DNA from 2 places in the Caballeronia sp. M1242 genome. Region 2 is predicted to be linked to the other one. Evidence: riboswitches for the same ligand, from Rfam matches in the RefSeq annotation. Region 2 holds a riboswitch; the other holds the start of a gene.
The links. Region 2 has a riboswitch for cobalamin ahead of cobG (precorrin-3B synthase). Riboswitches for the same ligand answer to the same signal wherever they lie in the genome.
Positions count from the first base shown of each region.

Region 1 (7,378 bases), on a different replicon from region 2:
CTCGAACGACGACACGATAGTCAGGTCCTTGCCCTTCCAGTTGCCCGGACGAATGGTGCCGCCGTACACGTAGATGCCCGGCACGTTCATGCGCGCGAGACCGATCATGCCGCCCGGCATGTTCTTGTCGCAGCCGCCGATCACGACGACGCCGTCCATCCACTGGCCCTGCACGGCCGTCTCGATACAGTCCGCGATCACCTCGCGCGACACCAGCGAGTACTTCATGCCTTCGGTGCCCATCGACATGCCGTCGGAGATCGTCGGCGTCCCGAACACTTGCGGATTCGCGTTCGACTGCTTGATCGCCGCGATGGCGGCATCGGCGAGGCGCTGCAGGCCGGCGTTACACGGCGTGATGGTCGAGTGGCCGTTGGCGACGCCGATCATCGGATTGTCGAAATCCTCTTCCTTGTAGCCGAGGGCGTAGTACATCGAACGATTGGGCGAACGCGCGACGCCCTGCGTCACGTTTTTCGAGCGGCGATTGAAGGCCATGTTGGGGCTCCTTGAAGATTCTTTTGTCTAGTGGCGCAAGAATGCAGCGTCGGCTTGTATCTGTCCAATATATTATTCAGGGTCTATTAGGTCGGAGAAGATATTGATGGACGAGCGAAACGCGCCGATCGAACTGCGTTTGCTGCGCTATTTCGTGACCGTGGCCGAAGAGATGCATTTCGGCCGCGCCGCCGCGCGTCTCGCGATGACGCAGCCGCCGCTTTCGCAGGCCATTCGCGCGCTCGAAGACGCGCTTGGCGTCGCGCTGTTCGCGCGCACGAAACGGACCGTCGAATTGACGCCGGTCGGCAAGGATCTGCTGCCAGAGGTGCGGCGCATTCTCGCCGCCGCCGATGCGCTGCGTCCGCTCGCGCAGTCGCTTTCGCGTGGCGAGGCGGGCGTGCTGTCGCTGGCGTTCGTGTCCACCGCGGACTACGGCCTGTTGCCCGCGCTGCTGCGCGACTTCGGCGCGCGCTATCCCGGCGTGCGCCTGCAACTGACCGAAGCGACGAGCGACGTGCAGATCGAAGAACTTGTCGCCGGTCGCGTGGACGCGGGGCTCGTCATTCCGCCGCTGCCGCCGCGGCACGCGATGTCGCTGTCGTATCTTGCGATTGCCCGCGAGCCGCTCGTCGTCGCGATGTCCTCGGACGCCGCCGAGCAATTGCAGCAGGGCACGGCCGAATGGGCCGACACGCCCGTCGATCTGCGCGATCTCGCCGCCGCGCCGCTTGTCGTGTTTCCGAGGCGTCTCGCGCCGGGTTTGTATGACATCATTATGGGCTGCTACGGCGCGGCGGGACTCACGCCGCGCATCGGGCAGGAGGCGATCCAGATGCAGACCATCGTGAGCCTCGTGTCCGCCGGCATGGGCGTCGCGCTCGTGCCGCAGTCGCTGCGGCATTTGCGGCGCACGGGCGTGGTGTATCGACCGCTGCGGCCGGTGGCGGATGCGCCGGTCGTCGAAACCGGCCTCGTGTGGCGCGCGGCCGAGGTGAGCCCGGTGCTCGCCGGCTTCATCGAGATCGTGCGCGCGCGGGCCGCCGCCGTCTCTGCTTTATGATTCGTGCCTGACTTCGCTTGGCTCTAGAACTCTACGATGCTCATTCACCCCAATTTCGATCCCGTCGCGATTCACCTCGGACCGCTCGCCGTGCGCTGGTACGGCCTCATGTATCTGGTCGCGTTCATTTCCGCCATCGTCATCGGACGACTGCGGCTGCGGCTGCCGTATGTCGCCGCGCAAGGCTGGAGCGCGAAGGACATCGACGACATGCTGTTCTACGGCGTGCTCGGCACGATTCTCGGCGGGCGCATCGGCTATGTGCTGTTCTACAAGGCGAGCTATTACGCGGCGCATCCGCTCGATATCTTCAAGGTGTGGGAAGGCGGCATGTCGTTTCACGGCGGCTTTCTCGGCGTGACCTTCGCGATGGTGCTGTTCGCGTACCAGCGCAAACGCACGTGGCTGCAAGTGACCGATTTCGTCGCGCCGATGGTGCCGCTCGGCCTAGCGGCGGGGCGTCTCGGCAACTTCATCAACGGCGAGCTGTGGGGCCGCGTGACCGACCCGGCCGCGCCCTGGGCGATGCTGTTCCAGAACTCGACGAACGACGACGCCATCTGGCTCGCGAAGAACCCGCAACTCGACGCGAAGTGGCATCTGATGGACATCTTCCAGCGTTATCACATGCTGCCGCGCCATCCGTCGCAGTTGTATGAGATTGCGCTGGAAGGCATCGTGCTATTCATCGTGATCTGGACGTTCTCGCGTAAGCCGCGCCCGGTCGGCGCCATCTCCGCGCTCTTTTTGATTGGCTATGGACTCGCGCGTTTCACGGTCGAATTCGCCCGCGAACCGGACGACTATCTCGGCCTGCTCGCGCTCGGCCTCTCGATGGGCCAGTGGCTTTCGCTGCCGATGATCGTCGCCGGCGTCATCATGATGGTGTGGGCGTACAAGCGGCATCGTCGCGTGGCGGCGAACGCGGCGTGATTTCGCGCGGGGCCGCGCTTGCGGTCCCGCTTGGGTTCGCTTGGCCTCGCTCGGTCAGCGGCCCATCTGCACCGAGCCGGACACATCGACGGTCACGGTCGTCGTGCCGGCTTCGAGCGCCATCGGCGCGGCCATCTTGGCATCGGCGCCCATGGCGCGCGACTGCATCATCATCACCGGGCGCGGCGCCACGCCGCTATGCCCGACGTTCACCTCGCGAATTGAATAGCTGCTGTAGCCGAACGCCTGCGAGGCGGCTTGCGCCTGCTTGCGGAACGAATCGATGGCCTGCGTCGAGAGCTTCTGCTCCGCGGCGCGCTGCGCTTCCGGCGACAGCGAGAACGTGACGTTGCCAACTTGCATCGACGAGCTCATCTTGCCCGCGAGCTTCGAGGCCGCCGCGAAGTCGTGCGATTCGAGCACGATCTCCGTGCGCCCACGCCATGCGGATATCTTGCCGTCCCGGTCGGTGGACGGATACACCGTGAACGAGCCGCTTTTCGCGGTGACGCCATCGACACCCTTCGCTTCGCGCAACGCAGCTTCGGCGCGCTGATTGAGCGTCGCGGTGAGCGATGAAGGATCGGCGGCTTCCTGCTCGTAAAAGAGCGTGATGGTGACGACATCCTGCGGCACTTGCGCGCTCGCCTGCGCCGAAAGCGAAAGCACGCCCGCGGGCTGCGGATTGGCGATGACCGTCTGCGCGGCGACGGAGGCGGAATAGGCGAGGGTGACGCTCGACATCGCGAGGGCGAGGGCGGCGGCGATTTTCTTGTTCATCATCGAAGGACTCCAACGCAAGGCGTCGCGTGATTCGCGACCGCACTTAGGCGTCCGCCTCCAGTCCTTAGTTCCTGCTCTAGACGAGGCGTTCGGTAATAAAGCGCCATTCGTTCTCGGTGACCGGCGTGATCGACAGGCGGTTGCCGCGCGCGAGCACCTGCATGCCGGCGAGTTCCGGATGCTCGCGCAGTTCGGCGAGCGGAATGAGCCGCGTCTTCTTCACGAAGCTCACATCCACGAGCATCCAGCGCGGCGTGTCCTGCTTGGACTTGGGATCGTAGTAGGCGCTCTTGGGATCGAACTGCGTGGGGTCGGGATACGCCGTCGAACAGACCTTCGCGATTCCCGCGATACCGGGCTCGGGGCAACTCGAATGGTAGAAGAGCACGCCGTCGCCGATCTGCATCTGGTCGCGCATGAAGTTGCGCGCCTGATAGTTGCGCACGCCGGTCCACGGCAGCGTCTTCTTGGGCGCGTGCGCGAGATGATCGATGCTCGCTTCGTCCGGTTCGGACTTCATCAGCCAGTAGCGCATGAGTTCGGCGTGAAGGAGTGTGCGTGCGGTTTTGGGCGATGCAAACAAAAACGGCACCGGTAAGAACCGATGCCGTTCGTGCTTCCAGAAATAAGGTCCCCGCCTCAGCCGCTAGGCCGGCATCCTGAACCTGGGTTCAAGATTGGTCGCGGTAAGCAACACTTCGGGTACATCAGACAGAGTGACGCGCGCGCCCGTGCTGCAACGTTCCGCAACCGTGCCAATGTAGCATTGGTTCAAGGAATATATGACCTTGGCGTACCAGGCAGGGAGACCTCACTGTACACCAAACGTTTGGTCCTTGCAGCCCTTGCCTGCGTTTCTCGCGGTATCTTTTTTTGATGGATACCGCAACGCTGATTAGATCAGCGCATGACCGTCAGTGCGCTTCGCTCAGTGCGCTTCATATTGCGCAATGACCGCGCCGAGCTGCTCGTTCATCGAATGCATGGTGCGGCGGATTTCCTCGGCGGGGAACGCTTCGCCGTGACGCACGCTTTCCTGCAGCTTGAGCAGTTCGGACGCCAGCGAAAGCGCGGCCATCACCGCGATGCGGTCCGTGCCGCGCACGCTGCTTGCGTTGCGTACCTTGTTCATTTCGGCATCGACGCGGGCCACGGCTTCGCGCAGCGCGGCCTCGGTCTCCGGCGAGCACGCGAGGCGATACTGCTGGCCGAGAATGGATACTTCGATCTGCGTGGTCGTCATGCCTTCTCTCCTTGATGGTGCTCGCCGTGCACTTCTTCCGCGTGCGCATGTTCGTGCTGCGCTTCGCGCGACGCGCTGGATTCGGCGTTCAGAAGATCGAGCTGATTGTCGCTTTCGGCATGATGCGCTTTGCCGCGCGGCAGCTTTTCGAGGATCGCGTTGAGGCGCACTTGCGCGTCGTCGATCTTCGCGGACAGCGAATCGCGTTCGCCTTGCAGCGTGTCGCGCTCGTGGCGAACCTGCGCGAGTTCGGCCTGAACGCCGGCGTAATCGGCGCGCAGCTGTTCGATTTGTGCTTCGAGCGCGAGACGCGCCTGATTGTGGCGCTCGCTGATCTTGATCAGCCGGCCGATGTTTCCTGACAGTGATTCGAGTTCGTTGAGCATGTGCTGCGTCCTCTAAAGACCTGGCATTTTAGCGCGGTTCAACGGTGCTTCCGATAATTGTCTCGTTTCGAGACGTAACAACACGCGATCTTGCGCGCATCGCCGCGTATTCATGTGCGGAATGGCCGCGCGTGACGCACTCGGATGCGCGGATGGCGACGCTTGCTCGTTGCTCGCTCGTCGCTCAAGCCTCGCGATGACGGGCGCGCGCCTTCTTGACGGCCCCCATGCGCGCTCCTACACTTGCCGCACTTTTGGTGCTCGCGCCGCCTTTCTTGCGGCGCAGTCAAACGGGAAACAGGAAGCGCTGTCTCGCCTCGCGCGGCTCGCCAACCTGTGCTGCCCCCGCAACGGTAAGCGACCGCAACGCAAGTTGCAAGTCGTCCCTCGCGCGTTTCTTCGTGTTGCTCCGTGGTCGTTTGCCATCGGACTCGCGACTGCAAGAAACGTGTCGGCGCCACTGCGCTTCGAAGCGCGGGAAGGCGGGACGATGCGTCGCCAGCCCGGATACCGGCCAATCGTCCAGCGCGCCGATGCTTTGCAAGTCGGCGCGTGCGTCGCGCACAGACTTCGCGGGGAGCGGGGCACGCGCCAGTCTCCAACGGAAACGCTTCACCCATGCTCTTGCCTTCGTCGGGCCTCATTCGTCGCGCGGCGCGCGTCGTGATGTGCGCCGCCGCGAGTGCGCCGCTTGTCCAGGTCGCGCACGCCGATTCCGATTCTCCGTCGCAGACACTCGCGCCCGTCGTCGTCACGGCGACGCGCGGCGCGCAACCGCTCGCCGATTCCATCCCGCAGGCGACGCTCTTCGACGCGCAGGACATCGCCGACAGCAATGCAAACGATGTGCTCGGGCTCATCGCGCTTGCGCCCGGCGTGCAGATCACGCGCAACGGCGGGCCGGGCGCGACCTCGGGCGTGTTCATACGCGGCGCGTCGTCGACGCAGTCGCTCGTGCTGATCGACGGCGTGCGCGTTGAATCGGTGTCGCTCGGCGCGGCGCAGTTGTCGCAACTGATGCTCGATCAGACCGGCCGCGTCGAAGTGGTCAACGGCAACGTGTCGGCGCTATATGGATCGAACGCGATCGGCGGCGTCGTGCAGATTTTCACGAAGGAGGGCGAAGCACATCCGCCGCGCTTTCACTTCGAAGCCGAATACGGCAGCTATCACACGCAGCGGCAGTCGGCGGGCGTCGACGGCGCGCTCGATGCCGAGGGCCGCACCACGTTCAGCGTGAACGTCTCGCGCGAGAAGACCGACGGTTTCTCGGCGATCGATCCCGCGCTCGCGCCCGCCGCGAATCCGAACGCGAACGGTTATCTGAACGAAAGCGTCGCCGCGACGCTGCGCCACAAGTTCAGCGACAAGTGGGACGCAGGCGTGCGCTTTCTGCAATCGAACGGCGTGAACAGCTTCGACGATCCGTACGGCGTGCCGACCGATCTCAATGAATCGCATGATCGCGTGCGCTCGGCGTCGGTATTCGCGAACGGCAAGCTCACCGACAACTGGACGACGCACTTCACCGTCGCGCAGGGGCAAGACCGCGCGAACATCGAACACAACGGCGTCTATACGAGCCGCTTCGACTCGGAGAATCATCAGTATCTGTGGCAAAACGACTTCCGCCTCACCGAGGCGCACAAGCTGATGTTCGGCTACGAGCATCTCGACCAGTCGCTCGATTCGGACCAGTTCAGCGCGCCCGACCGGCATGTGAACTCGGTCTTCGCGGGCTATGTCGGCCGCTTCGGTCCGAGCGAAGTGCAGGCCAACGTGCGCCGCGACCAGTATTCCGACTTCGGCGGCGCGAACAGCTACTATCTGGGCTACACGTACAACTTCGATTCGCACTGGCGCGCGAGCGCGAGCTACGCGGCGGCGTTTCGCGCGCCGAGCTTCGACGATCTCTACTATCCGTTCAGCGGCAATCCGTCGATACAGCCGGAGCGCAGCCATTCGGCCGAGGCCGCGTTGCAGTACGCATCGGACCAGATCGGCGTGGTGCGCGTGACGGCGTTCGAGACGCGCTATTCGAATCTGATCGACTACGTGGGCGACAGCAGCGGCTTCTATACCGCGCAGAACGTCGGGCGCGCGAAGGTGCAGGGCGTCGAGGGATCGTGGGCGGGACACGTGGGCGCAACCGACGTGCGCGCGAGCGTGACGTTCCAGAACCCCGTCGACGAGACGAATCACGAAGACCTCACGCGTCGCGCAAGGCGCTTTGCGTCGCTGTCGGCGCATCGGTCGATCGGGCGCTGGCGCGTGGGCGGCGAGTGGATCGTGAGCGGCGCGCGCAGCGATTACGATTCCACGCTCGCGGGCTACGGCGTCGTCAATCTTTCGGCGCAATACGACATCACGAAGTCGTGGTACGTAAATGCGCGCATCGATAACCTGTTCGACCGCAACTATGAACTGGCTTACTCGTACAACACGCCGCGTCGCGGCGCTTACGTCACGATC
Region 1 is NZ_CP071129.1:631,082-638,459, forward strand. It holds gene ilvD (dihydroxy-acid dehydratase) at 1-498, opposite strand, end outside; gene JYK05_RS02885 (LysR family transcriptional regulator) at 605-1,561, shown strand; gene lgt (prolipoprotein diacylglyceryl transferase) at 1,598-2,494, shown strand; gene JYK05_RS02895 (SIMPL domain-containing protein) at 2,549-3,238, opposite strand; gene JYK05_RS02900 (EVE domain-containing protein) at 3,354-3,812, opposite strand; RNA gene ssrS (6S RNA) at 3,905-4,087, opposite strand; gene JYK05_RS02910 (cell division protein ZapA) at 4,206-4,520, opposite strand; gene JYK05_RS02915 (ATPase) at 4,517-4,906, opposite strand; cobalamin riboswitch at 5,145-5,440, shown strand; gene JYK05_RS02920 (TonB-dependent receptor domain-containing protein) at 5,525-7,378, shown strand, end outside.
Region 1: linked by a shared signal. The riboswitch ahead of JYK05_RS02920 (TonB-dependent receptor domain-containing protein) and the one ahead of cobG (precorrin-3B synthase) in region 2 are both predicted to bind cobalamin.

Region 2 (7,378 bases):
TCGATTGCTCCGGCTCGATGCTCGGCGGCGAACGCCTCGCGCGCGCGAAGGGCTTGCTGATCGCGCTGTTCGACCGTGCGTATCGCGAACGTGCGGAGGTCGCGCTGGTGTGCTTCGGCGGGGGACGCGCGGAAGTGCGTCGTCAGCCGGGCACGGCGCATTGGTTCAATGACCGCTGGATCGCGCCGATTGGTGGCGGAGGCGGCACGCCGCTCACGCTCGGGTTAGCGACGGCATCGACGGTACTTGCGCGGGCCGCGCGTCGCAAGCGGTCGCAACGCCGCTGGCTGTGGCTGTTGAGCGATGGACGCACCAACGAACGGCCCGCGGCGCCCGCGCTGGCGGACCGTATCGTCGTGGTGGATTTCGAGGAAGGACGCGTGCGGGTCGACGGGGCGCACGCGCTGGCGCTCGACTGGCGCGCGCAGCATATACCCGCCCAATCGCTTCAATACGAGCGAGGCGTATAGACCCATTCGCCGTTGCCGATCACGCGCGTCTTCGACGATCCGACGATCACCATCGTTCGCATATCGACGAGACCGCCGTGCAATTCGCCGAGCGTCACGACGCGCACCGTTTCCGCTGGACGTCCCACATCGCGGCCAAGCACGACGGGTGTAGCAGCGTCGCGATACTTCCGCACGATGTCGATTGCGCGATCGAACTGCCAGGGTCGCGCCTTCGATAGCGGGTTATAGAACGCCATCGCGAGATCCGCTTCGCTTGCATGCCGGATGCGATACTCGATCACGTCCCAGGGCTTGAGGTTGTCCGATAGCGACAGCACGCAGAAGTCATGGCCGAGCGGCGCGCCCGCGCGCGCGGCCGTTGCGAGCGACGCGGACACGCCCGGCACGATAGCGAGTTTCACGGCGGCCCATTCGGCATGCGTCGCGCGCCCCTCGTCGAGCGCTTCGAGCACGGCGGCAGCCATCGCGAAGACGCCGGGATCGCCCGACGATACGACCACGACCTTGCGCCCTTCGCTCGCGAGTTCGAACGCATGGCGTGCGCGCTGCAACTCCTCGCGGTTATCCGTCATGTGGATGCGCTGGTCTGCGCGAAACGGGCCGGCCATGCGTACGTACGTTTCATAGCCGAGAACGTCCTGCGCCGAAGCGAGCGCGGCTTGTGCGGCCGGCGTCATCAAGTCTGCGCTGCCGGGGCCGAGCCCGATGACCGTCAACGTGCCACGCGCGCGACCGATGGACTCCACGTCGAGAGGCGTGTGAGCCACGCTCAACGCGATTCCGTGGGCGCGAAGCGCGTCATTAGGCGGCTGTTCGCTGCTGAAGCGAAGGGGCACGTCGAGCGCGTTGGCGGCATCGCTGAGCGCATCGAACGTCATGCTTTCTGTCGGTGCGACCAGCGCGGCCAGCGCAAGCGGCGAGAGTCCGTGGTCGCGCAATGCATGATGAACGCGTTCAGCAATCGCATCATCCGGCGCTTCGATCCATGCGGCCACGCAACGCGGATGAATCATGAGACTGCTCTCGTCGTTCATCACATGCGGCGTGACGCGCACTGCAAGGCGCGCGTCCGCTGCGCGGGGCAAGTCGGCCTCATCGAGCCACGGTGCATGGCCTTCGATGCGCGTCGTTTCGCCCGCGAGCAGGTCGGACACGAAACGCTTGCCGCGCTCCATATCCGCCAGCGCGTAGCCATCGGGCGGCGCGAGCAGGCACATGCCGAAGCGCAGTTCGCCGCTCGTCGTGATCGCGGGCATGACATCGAGCGCCGCGCCGATCTCGCGCGCGAGCACATTCACGCCGCTCGTGCCACCGAGCAGCGGCACGACGGCGCTGCCATCCTGCGCGACCGCGAGCACCGGCGGCTCCGCGCATTTGTTCGTGAGACAAGGCGCCAGCGAGCGAATGACGATGCCCGCCGCGCACAGCGCGACGATAGGCGTGGCTGCCAGATAGAGCGCTCGCACGTGCGCGCCGAAATCGTCGAAGGCGATATCGGCATCAACCCGATTGGCGAGACCATGCACGAGCGACCCGGGATAACGCGCCTGAATGCGGCGCGCGACAGGAAGCGCGCTCTCGCCGAGCACGACGATCGCAATCGATGACGCCGCGTTCATGCCTGCCATTTCTTTCCCGGTAGGACGAGCAGCGAGAAATAGGGCGACGCCATCGGATCCACTTCATCGAGCGGCACGATCCGTTGATTGGCCATCGTCGCGCGCTCGACATAAAGCGCGCGCTTGTCCAACCCGAGATCGGTGAGCACGCGCCGCACTTTATCGAAGTTGCGGCCGAGCTTCATCACGACGGCAGCATCGGATGCTTCGAGCTTGCACTTCAACTCGTCTTCCGGCAGCACGCCGGACAGCACGCAGAGACTCTGATTGCGATAAACGAGCGGCACGCCGAGCACGGACACGCCGCCCAGCATCGAACATACGCCGGGCACGACATGCGCATCGAAACGTCCGGCGAGACGGTCGTGCAGATACATGTACGAGCCGTAGAAGAAGGGATCGCCTTCGCAAATCACGGCGACATCGCGGCCCGTTTCGAGATGATCCGCAATGGCGAGCGCGGCTTCATCGTAGAACGCGCTGATGATCGTCTCGTAGCACAGCGGCGGTTCGAGCGCTTCAGTCGTTACCGGATACACGAGCGGCAGGCGCGTCTGCGCGTCGTCCAGATGCCCCTCTATGATGCCGAACGCGTTGCCCTTCTTGCCCTTCGCGACGAAATACGCGACCACCGGCGCGGACTTCAGAAGCCGCAGCGCTTTCACGGTGATGAGTTCGGGGTCGCCCGGACCGACGCCGAGACCATACAGGCGTCCGCTCATCATTCGTTCTCCGAAGCAAGTGCGTTGACTGCTGCGGCGGCCATCGCGCTGCCGCCGCGTCGTCCTTGTAATGCGACGAAGGGCACGCCGCGGCTGTCGGCTACGAGCATCGCTTTCGATTCCGCCGCGCCGATAAAGCCGACCGGGAAGCCGAGAATGAGCGCGGGCTTCGGCGCGCCGGCATCGAGCATGTCGAGCAGATGAAAGAGCGCGGTGGGCGCGTTGCCTATGGCGACAACCGCGCCTTGCAGATGCGGCCGCCAAAGTTCGAGCGCAGCAGCAGAACGCGTGTTGCGCATGGCGCGGGCGCGCTCGGGCACGGACGGATCGCCGAGCGTGCAGATAATGCGGTTATCGGCCGGAAGACGCGCCTCGGTGATGCCGTGCGCGACCATGCGGGCATCGCAGAGTATCGGCGCGCCGGCTGCGAGGGCCGTGCGGCCCGCGTCGCCCGCGCCGGGAGAGAAGCGCAGATCGTCGACGATATCGACCATGCCGCACGCGTGAATCAGCCGCACGGCGAGCTTTTCGAGGTCGCGCGGAATGGCGCTCAAGTTTGCTTCGGCGCGGATCGTCGCGAAAGACTGGCGATAAATCTCGGCGCCGTCGCGGATATAGTCAAGCATCGGCATGGCTCCGGGCGAGCCACGCGGCCGCCTCTTCGATAGATACGTTCGGTGCGACGAGGCGCGCGTCGACACGCAAGTCATAGCGTCCAGGCGACACCGCAATCAATGTGTTCGCGACGGGATGCGCGGCGGCGCACGAGCGTTCGCAGCCGCTTAGATGCACATCGTCGTGCACAGGCAGCAGGGCGGCGAGGCGGTGCGCATCGGCTTTTGTATCAGCGCGACTCTTCGCGCAACCCGACGAACCGGCGCACGCGATGAGACGCGCGAGCGGATGATCCGCGCGCGTGACGAGGCCGAGCGCGTTCATGCGGTGGAGCACGTGTTCAGCATGTCGCGGCATGACGCCGGGTACGAGCACGCCTTGCCAGGGCGTCATCAAGAGCCGGCCTTGTGCGTGCGTCGAAGCAAGATCGGCGAGCGCGTCGAGCGTGGCGGCGTCGAGCCGTCCGAGTTGCGTCTGCGCGGCGACATACCCGTGCCCGCCGTCCGGCATCGGATGCGCGCCGAAGCGCAGCGCGTCTTTGACAGGCGCGCGACGCCAGGTAGTGTCGATAGGATCGAACGAAAGCATCGCGAGAAAACGCGTCACGCCGATTCGCGCCAGCAAGTCACGCATGCGGTGTTCGTCCTTCAAAGCGAGCGCGACGAACGCGCGCAGCGCCGCGAGCACGAAGTCCACGACATGCTCGCGCGCGATGCTGCCGAGCGCGGGCAGGTCGCTTATACGATGCGGCATCGAGCCCGCGAAACCGAACGCGTAACGCGCGCCGTCGTCGAGCGCGGAAAGCCACAGATCGTGCGGATGATCCAGCATCGCCAGCCGTTCGCCGCCGTCGACTTGCAGCGCGAACTTCGGCGACAACGCGTGCAGCGCGGCATCGGATTGCATCGCGGTGACGATGGCGGCGGCGAGGCCGCGCGTGGCGTCGCTCGCGAGCGGACTCAGCATCACGTTGCGCACGTCGTCGCCGCCTTCCGCTTGCGGACCGAGGCCCGCGTTCAGCGCGATATCGACGAGTTCCGCGTGGGCATCGGCGCGAATGCCGCGCAGTTGCAGATTCGCGCGATTGGTCAGCTCGATGACGCCCGAGCCGCACCGTACGGCCGCGTGCGCGACGGCATGCGCCGCGTGCGTATGGAGCTCGCCGCCGGCAAGACGCAGGCGCGCGAGCCCGCCGTCGCGCGCCTGCACGATGCGCATGAGGCCGGGGCAGGCCGAGGGCCGCGGTGTCGGAAAAGAAGCGTTCAAAAGCGTGACCGGTGCGATTCTCGCTTCGGGCGATGCCACCGGTACACCCCGCCCGGACGGCGTCGCGCGAATAATGCGTGTATAGCGTGGAAAGCGCGAGTCGGCAGGTCTCTTGGCTGGCAGGTCTGCGCCCGCGCCGGCCTTCCCGGTATAAACCAGTGGCAGTGGAGCGCGGACTCGCTGCGTACAATTGCGGGGGCAGCCACAGTTTCGCTGTGTTCCCTGTTAGGCCCGCGGGTTGAACCGTTGGGCACCGACGTACCGATGTATTATGCCCGCTTTTATCGACCATCAGAACGCTTCGTGCACGGCATCGTCGCATGAAGCGCGTCGCGAACCGCAAGGAGGGGACGACCCATGTCGAGCTGGCTGACCGTGGTAGGCATCGGCGAGGACGGCTGGCACGGCCTCAGCCGCGCGGCGCGACGCGCGCTTGTCGAGGCCGGCGCGATACACGGCGGCGAGCGTCATCTTGCGCTCTTGCCTGCGCGTATAGCCGCGCGCCGCGTGCCGTGGCCCAGCCCGTTTTCTCTCGATGCCGTGCTTGCCGAGCGCACGCGTGGCATGCCCGTATGCGTGCTCGCGAGCGGCGATCCCATGTTCTTCGGCGTCGGCGCGACGCTCGCTCGCGAGCTTTCCGTCGACGAGATGCGCGTGATTCCCGCGCCTTCGTCCCTGTCACTGGCCGCTGCGCGCTTGCACTGGGCGTTGCAGGACGCGCGCTGCGTGTCGCTTGTCGGGCGGCCCGTTGCGTCGCTGCTTGCGCATGTGTTTCGCGGCGAGCGCCTGCTGGTCCTGAGCGCGGACGGCGCGACGCCCGCTGCGATCGCTTCGCTGTTGACGGCGCATGGATTCGGCCCGAGCCGCATGACCGTGTTCGAGCATCTCGGCGGCGCGAACGAACGCCGCATCGACGAGCGCGCGGACGACTGGCGCGAGCCGTTCGTGGCGTCGCTCAATCTCGTGGCCATCGAATGCCGCACGCATGCGGGTCATGCCGGTCCGCCGCTCACGCCCGGCCTGCCCGACGACGCCTATCGTCACGACGGCCAGTTGACCAAGCGCGATGTGCGCGCCGTCACGCTCGCGCGTCTCGCGCCGCAGCCCCGCGAACTGCTGTGGGATGTGGGCGCGGGTTGCGGGTCGATCGGCATCGAATGGATGCGCGCGCATGTTTCCTGCCGTGCCATCGCCATCGAAGCGAACGAGGGCCGGCAGCGTCTGATCGAACATAACCGCGATGCGCTCGGCGTCCCCGCGCTACAGCTCGTCAAGGGCGAGGCGCCCGCCGCGCTCGCGGGCCTCCCCGCGCCCGACGTCGTGTTCATCGGCGGCGGCGTGACCGTGCCGGGCGTGCTCGATACGTGCTGGTCGCGGCTGCGTCAGGGCGGGCGGCTGATTGCGAACGCGGTCACGCTGCAAAGCGAAGCGGCGCTCGTCGACTGGCGCGCGCGGCATGGCGGTGAACTTGTGCGCATCGGCGTGGCGCATGCGGAGCCGCTTGGCGGCTTCGATACCTGGCGGCAAGCGTTGCCCATCACGCTGCTGTGCGCAAGCAAGCCTTGACCGCATTCGACGCTCATCATGCGTGACGAGACATCGGAACAACCGGCGCCGCTCAGAAGCGGCTACACGACCGGAAGCTGCGCGACCGCGACGAGCCTCGCAGCCGCGCGTCTCTTGCTGACCGCGCAAACGAGCGATCGCGCGGAGATCGTGTTGCCCAAGGGCCAGCGCGTCACGATGAAGCTCGAATTCTGCCGCCTCGTCGACGGCATGCGCGATGCAGCGGAAGCGGGCGTCATCAAAGATGCAGGCGACGATCCGGACGTGACGCATGGCGCGCTCGTGTTCGCGCGCGTGCGTCTCTCGGCGGATGCGGGCGTGCGCTTTCACGCCGGGCCGGGCGTGGGCACGGTCACGCGCGCGGGCCTGGCGCTCGCCATCGGCGAGCCGGCCATCAACCCCGTGCCGCGCAAGATGATGACCGAGCATCTCCTCGCGCTCGCGCCGCTCGCGGACTATGCGGGCGGCTTCGACGTGACGATAGGCGTCGAGCATGGCGAAGCGCTCGCGCAAAAGACGATGAACCCGCGGCTCGGCATCGTGGGCGGCTTGTCGATTCTCGGCACGACGGGCATCGTCCGGCCGTTTTCGTGTTCGGCGTATATCGCGTCGATTCATCAGGGCATCGACGTGGCGCGCGCGAACGGCGTGCGGCATATCGCGGCCTGCACCGGCAATCAGAGCGAAGACGCGATGCGCGCGCGCTACGGCTTGCCGGATATCGCGCTGATCGAAATGGGCGACTTCGCGGGCGCGGTGCTCAAGCATCTGCGTCGCGCGCCGGTCGAGAAGCTCAGTCTGTGCGGCGGCTTCGGCAAACTCAGCAAGCTCGCGGCGGGACACATGGACCTGCATAGCCGTAGCTCCAGCATCGACTTGCCGCTGTTGGCCTGCTGGGCCGCGGAGGCGGGCGCGAGCGCGGCGCTTCAGTCGGCCATCCGCGCGGCGAATACGAGTCAGGAAGCGCTGAAGCTGGCGCGCGCCGAAGGCATCGCGCTGGGCGACCTCGTCTGCGCACGCGCCCGCGACGTGGCGCTCGATACCGTGCCGAGCGGCGTGATCGTCGAGACGTTTGCAATCGACAGGCAAGGCGTGATCGTCGGGAGCGCCGCATGAC
Region 2 is NZ_CP071130.1:623,584-630,961, forward strand. It holds gene JYK05_RS16330 (VWA domain-containing protein) at 1-470, shown strand, start outside; gene cobJ (precorrin-3B C(17)-methyltransferase) at 449-2,092, opposite strand; gene JYK05_RS16340 (precorrin-2 C(20)-methyltransferase) at 2,089-2,817, opposite strand; gene JYK05_RS16345 (precorrin-8X methylmutase) at 2,814-3,440, opposite strand; gene cobG (precorrin-3B synthase) at 3,433-4,647, opposite strand; cobalamin riboswitch at 4,780-4,968, opposite strand; gene cbiE (precorrin-6y C5,15-methyltransferase (decarboxylating) subunit CbiE) at 5,053-6,261, shown strand; gene JYK05_RS16360 (cobalt-precorrin-5B (C(1))-methyltransferase) at 6,280-7,377, shown strand; gene JYK05_RS16365 (cobalt-precorrin-6A reductase) at 7,374-7,378, shown strand, end outside.